Persicimonas caeni: one gene and its partner. The protein of the gene in region 2 binds, or shares a complex with, the protein of the main gene of each other region. Links are inferred from orthologs where the notes say so. Each region holds a gene or a part of one and is shown on either strand. Other genes may lie near its edges.

Region 1 (2,908 bases), 1.2 Mb from region 2 along the record:
CGGCGCTCTGGAAGCACTGCAGTTCACAGGAGTTCATGCACTGCATGTAGGGGCAGCACACGCCGCCGTCAGCGCACCAGTCAGCGCTACACTGCTGGGTGTTGTTGTTCGAGGTGTTATTGTTCGACGTATTGTTGCTCGAGCTCTGCTCGTTGCAGAACAGGTCGCCCGCTTTGGCGTACACGACCACGTCGAAACTTCCATCGAGCGTCCAGGTCGAGTTGCCACTTTCGGCGGCGAGCACGACATTGTTGAACGAGCCTCTGGCATGCTCACCAACAGCGCGCGGGCAGCTATCGAGCGTGATGGTGCCCGACCCAGTGCTCATAAACGCGTTGCCCTGCGCAGCACTCACGATCGACACGAAGGTGGTTTCGATATCCGCCTGCGGCGTGAAATCGCCAGGGGCTTTCTGTGACTCGGTCGTCGCGATCATCGCCGTGACCGCCGTGCCGTCGGCGCTGGTCAAATTAATCTGCAGATTGCTGTCGGCGATCGACGCTCCCCAGCTGCCCTCTCCGGCCTTGCTGTCCGCCTGCTCGCCCTCGAGTTGCTGGTTGCCGCCTTCTGTCTCGACCTGCGCGCTAAAGCTGCTCGTATCCGACGAGCCGTCGTTATTCGACCCACCGTTATTCGAGCCTCCACCGCCGCCGCCGTTGTCATCGCCGCAGCCCCACGCCCCCGCAAGCGCCAGACAACTCACACACAATACCGTCTTCCATCCAATCGTCTTCAACACAGTCATTTCCTTCTGAGTTAGGTTCAGTTCCAAGAGCGTGCGAGGAATCGCACGTTTGTCTACATGTGCAGCTGCGTGGTGTGAGACGACAGACGACGCCGGTTATTCAAATCTACATCTCCATATCGGGCGCGAGGTTCTCGAAGCGGGTGATTGGCCCGAAGAAGCGCAGCTTGACCGTACCGATCGAGCCGTTGCGGTGCTTGCCCAAGATGATCTCGGCAACCCCCTTTTCCTCGGTGTCCGGATTGTAGACCTCATCGCGATAAATGAACGTGATGATGTCTGCATCTTGCTCGATCGCGCCCGATTCACGAAGGTCACTCATCATCGGCCGCTTGTCGGCACGCTGCTCGACGCCACGGTTGAGCTGGGCGAGCGCGATGACCGGGATGTCGAGTTCCTTGGCGACCGCCTTGAGGTTACGCGAGATCTCGGAGATCTCTTGTTCGCGGCTGCCGTTGCCGCCCGAGCCCTTCATCAACTGGAGGTAATCGATGAAGACGATGCCGATATCGTGCTCGGCCTTGAGGCGGCGGCACTTGGAGCGAAACTCCATGATCGGCAGGGCGGGCGTGTCGTCCAAAAAGATCTTCGCCTCGCTCAAAGCGCCGGCCGCTTTGATGAGCCGCGCCCACTCTTGCTCGGTCATATTGCCGCGACGAAGCTTCGACTGGTCGACGCGGGCCTGGCTGCACAACATACGAATGGCCAGCTGCTCGTTCGACATCTCGAGGCTGAAGAACGCCGCCGGGGTGTTGCGCTCGACCGCCGAGTGGGTGGCCATGTTCAGGGTGAACGAGGTCTTACCCATCGCAGGACGGGCGGCGACGATGATCAGGTCGCTTCGCTGCCAGCCGGCGGTGATATCGTCGAGGTCGACGAATCCGCTGGGCACACCGGTGATGTGCTCACTTTTGTTGTAGAGCGCCTCGATCTGGGTGAACGCGCGCTGGATGACCTCGCGCATCGAGGCGTAGTCTTTCTTCTGGCCGTCCTGGGTGATGGCGAACAGCTTGCGCTCGACATCGTCCATGAACTCTTCGACGTCAGCCACGTCGCCGTAGGCGTCGTTGACGAGCGCGTCGGCGGTGCTGATAAAGCGTCGAAGCGCCGACTTTCGGCGCACGATCTGGGCGTATTGGCCCACGTTGGCCGCCGAAGGCACCGCGTTGGACAGGCGTGCCAGATAGCTCGCCCCGCCGGCGGCCTCGAGCCGATCGTCGGCCTGCAGGTGGTCGGCCAGGGTGATGACGTCGACCGGCTCATCGCGCCGATGCAGATCGGTCATCGCCCGGTAAATGTGGCGGTGCTGCTCGCGGTAGAAGTCCTCGACGTCCACCTGGCTCATCATCTCGTCGAGCACGCGGTTGTCCAACAAGATCGCGCCGAGCATGCTTCGCTCGGCGTCCTCGTTGTGCGGGGGGACGCGAATCGTCTCATCGACGGGCGGGCGGGTCGGCGTCGGCGACGAGGTCATGGGGACTCCGGTTCAGCAAAAGAGCGAGAGAGCGAAAAAGCAAAGGAGCAAAAGAGAAAGGAGCAAAAGAGAAAGGAGCAAAAAGCAAAAAAGCAAAAGAGCTGGGTGACAAGAGCACACTTCGTTGCTCTCTCGCTCTTTTGCTTCTTCGCTCTTTTGCTTCTTCGCTCTTTTACTTCTTCGCTCTTTTACTTTTTCGCTGCCTTATTCGACGTGCATGTAGTCGTTGCGAATCAGGTACACGATATCCTGCATCGTCTCGAGGTCGCTCGCCAGGCTCTTGTTGAGCACCTTGGAGACCGAGCCGTAGTTGAAGACGAGCTGGATGGTGTCCAGAAGCTCGGGCGTCAGGCTGCGCAGCGGCGGCACCAGCGGGCGGTTGATCACCAACTCCGAGGTCAGCTCGGGCACGTCGTCACCCAAGTTCATGATCTCGTCGAGTTGGCGCATGCCCTCCATCAACAAGTTCTCGATCGACTCGTCGATCTCTTCGTCGAAGGTCTCGTCGGTGGGCTGCTCGAGCGAGAACGTGCCGGTCTTCCACGCCAGAACCCGGTAGAACGCCTTGTAGGGCGAAATGTCCGGGTCGTCGTTGATCGTGGCGTAGAAGATGCGACCTTCGCGCAAGTAGATCTTGGCGGTGTCGTTCTCCGTGCGAATGACGAGCACTCCCGACTTGCGACTGGTCG
Region 2 (3,038 bases):
GACAGCTTCTCGACGGTCGAGCCGGCGACCAGCCGCGCCAGCGCGCCCTGGCCCGACTGACCCACCACCAGCCAGTCGGCGGCGAGGCGATCGACGATCTCGGGCAGCTTTTTGGACGCGCGGCCCTCCTCGAGGATCAGCTCGTAGTCGAGCTTGCCTTCGAGTTCTTCACCGAGATGCTCCTCGAGAAACTCGTGGACCTGCGCCTCCATGCGTCGGCGGTTGTCGGGGTCGTCGAGGATGGTGGTCGTGCCCACCTGCGGGTACCAGGTGCCCTGGCCCTCGACGTAGGCGACGTAGACCTCGGCCGGGTCATCCTCGCGGTGCATGCGCTCGGCCATGGCAAACCCTTGGCGAGCGGCGTCCAGTGAATTTTCGGAGAGGTCCGTTCCGATGACGATCTTCATTGTGCGTGTCCCTTGTTACGGCATTGTAGGTATCTGTAACCGCTGTAAGGCTAAGCACATTGGCGCAGAGCGTCTAGGGGACAATTTGACAGACGAAAAACCGCCGCTAGACTGGGGGGCCCTGAAATCCCGGCAGACCTCCCAGAGCAAGCCCTTGATTTTTCTGGCAAAAAGAACCGCCAAACGTCGAGGGCACTCGCGGCAGTTGAGTAGAGATGGGTTTGATTCCTGAATCGGTGATCGAGGAAGTCCTCGCCCGAGCAGACATATTGCACACCGTCCGCAACTACGTGAGCCTCAAGAAGTCGGGGTCGAGCTTCAAAGGGTTGTGTCCGTTTCACGACGAGAATACGCCCAGCTTTTACGTGACCCCGAGCAAAGGGATCTTCAAGTGCTTCGGCTGTGGAGTCGGTGGCAACGTCATCAGCTTCATGATGGAGATCGAGGGTTGGAGCTTTCCGGAGGCGGTGCGCCAGCTCGCCGAGCGCAACGGCGTGGAGATTCCGGAAGAAGATCCTCAGGCCGCCAAGCGCGCGCGCAAGCGGCGCGAAGGCAAGAAGCTGTACTGGCAGATCATGGAGACGGCGCGCGCCTACTTCGAATCCCAGCTGTGGGGTGAGGCGGGCGCGGCGGCGCGCCATTATCTGACCGAGCGCGAGATCGACGAGGAGACGGCCAAGAATTTCGGGCTCGGATATGCGCCCCAGGGTTGGCAGAACCTGCTCGACCACCTCCAGAGCAAGGGCATCAGCGGCAAGATCGCCGAGCGGGCGGGTCTGGCGCTGTCGCGCAACAAAGGCTCGGGCCACTACGATCGTTTCCGGCATCGGGTGGTCTTTCCGGTGGTCGATATCTGGGACCACACCCTGGCGTTCGGCGGGCGAACCATCGCCGCCAACGACGACGCGCCCAAATATATCAACTCGCCGGAGACGAAATTTTACACCAAAGGCGAGCAGCTCTACGGGCTGCACGCGGCCAAGCAGGGCATCCAAAAAGCGGGCTATGCGCTGCTCGTCGAGGGCAATTTCGACGTAATCTGCCTGCACGCCAAGGGCTTCGACACCGCGGTCGCCCCCATGGGAACCGCACTGACCTCGGAACAAGCGCGACTGCTGCAGCGTTATTGCGACCAGGTGGTCATCGCTTTCGACGGGGATAGTGCCGGTGAGGAGGCCACGGTGCGCTGTTTACAGGCGTTTTCGGAGGCCAAACTCGAGGCTCTGGTAATACGATTTGACGAACTCGAAGATCCTGATACGTTTGTCCGCCGCCACGGAGCCGAGGCGCTTTCGCAAAAGATCGAGCAGGCCCAACCACTTGTCGCGTGGGCGCTCGATCGAGTCCTGGCTCCGGCCGAAGGTGACAACGTCGACCGCAAGTTGAGCGCGCTCGAAGAAGCCGGCGACGTGTTACGCCACGTAGGCAACCAACTGGCCTGGGAGCACTACGCCCAGGAGGTTTCTCGGCGGTTAAATATCGCGCCCAAACTTTTGAAGGATTATATTCGGCGGCCCGATCAGTTGAGGAGTCGGGCCCGCCAAGCCGTCATCGAGGCTCATCGGCCCTTGGAGTTGGACAGCGCCGAATACGGCGTGCTCATGGTCCTGCTCGACCATCCGGAGTGGCTCGACAAATTTTTGGGAGACGAGCTCGAGAATCTGCTCAGCACACAGGAGCTGGCCGATTTTCTCGAGCTCACGCGTCAGCACTACGAGCGTCACGGCGAAATCAACGCGCCGGTGCTGCTCGAAAAGATCGATCATGGGGCCTTTCGGCGCACCGTCGCCAAGGCCCTGACCGATGAAGGTTACGACCCGGAAGACCCGGACAAGGCATTACAGTTTTACCAAGACTGCGTTCGTACGCTCAAGAAGAATTGGGCCACGCGCAGTCTCGACGAGCTGACCCGTCAGCTCGACCAGATTGATTTTTACAACGAACGTAACAAGTTCGAGGAATTGACTCGTCAAAAGGAGCAGATCGCCCAGTTCAAGGCATCGCTCGACTGGGATCGATCACTATAAATGTGTGGGCCCCCGCTTTGCGGCCACCGCGCCGAGTCGGCCGATGGGCCGAGTCTGCGGGGGCTGAGGAATAAGCCCGAAAAGCCAAAAGTTTGACGGCTGGCCATCCATCACCGGTAGATGAAGCCGCGCGGTAGATGAAGCCGAGTCGACAGCACCAGAAGTTAACGCCGTCAGTCAGTGGCTCGCACGTAAGCCAGAAGGAGTACACCTTGATGCAGAAAGCCCGAGCAGAAGTCCGAACAACCAGCTTGGAGGTTCGGAAGCTCATCGCCATGGGTAAGGAGAAGGGCTACTTGACCTACAAAGAGGTCAACGATGCGCTGCCACCCGGGGTGTTGTCGAGCGAGCAAATCGACGACATGCTGATGCTCTTCGAGGAGCTGGATATCCAGGTCGTCGAAAAGCCCAGCCAGTACGAGCCGCCCAAAGAAGATCCCAACGCAGGCAAAAAGCTTCGCGCCGAGACCAAAGGCGGGGAAAAGAAAAAGAAGGGCAGCGACTTCGTCAAGGGCAACGACCCGGTGCGCATGTACCTGCGCAAGATGGGTCAGGTGCCGCTTCTGACCCGCGACGGTGAGGTCGCCATTGCCAAGCGCATCGA

The links.
Region 1: the proteins of dnaG (region 2) and dnaB are in contact, whole or in part, in a crystal structure (PDB 2R6A), measured with the Geobacillus stearothermophilus proteins. The link is inferred for Persicimonas caeni from one-to-one orthologs. Residues at the interface, in WP_049624496.1 of Geobacillus stearothermophilus: Lys456, Leu457, Leu458, Pro459, Ala460, Asn463, Ala464, Leu467, Leu535, Leu536, Ile537, Ala538, Gln544, Glu545, Asp548, Tyr549, His552; in WP_033016901.1 of Geobacillus stearothermophilus: Ser13, Glu15, Ala16, Gln18, Glu91, Leu92, Asp94, Ala95, Val96, Pro97, Thr98, Ala99, Ala100, Asn101, Tyr104, Tyr105, Ile108.

Annotation. Positions count from the first base shown.
Region 1 is NZ_CP041186.1:2,586,930-2,589,837, forward strand. What follows is about bases 36-2,871. They hold dnaB (replicative DNA helicase), read right to left. Parts: upstream 2,220-2,871; coding sequence 852-2,219; downstream 36-851. Other genes in these bases: FIV42_RS09575 (hypothetical protein), read right to left, coding at 36-745; FIV42_RS09585 (DUF4388 domain-containing protein), read right to left, coding at 2,424-2,871. Also shown: more of FIV42_RS09575, read right to left, coding at 1-35; more of FIV42_RS09585, read right to left, coding at 2,872-2,908. UniProt on the Escherichia coli protein: The main replicative DNA helicase, it participates in initiation and elongation during chromosome replication. Travels ahead of the DNA replisome, separating dsDNA into templates for DNA synthesis.
Region 2 is NZ_CP041186.1:3,802,241-3,805,278, reverse strand. The notes cover bases 63-3,028. They hold dnaG (DNA primase), read left to right. Parts: upstream 63-622; coding sequence 623-2,434; downstream 2,435-3,028. Other genes in these bases: FIV42_RS14160 (universal stress protein), read right to left, coding at 63-407. In the rest of the region: more of FIV42_RS14160, read right to left, coding at 1-62. UniProt on the Escherichia coli protein: RNA polymerase that catalyzes the synthesis of short RNA molecules used as primers for DNA polymerase during DNA replication.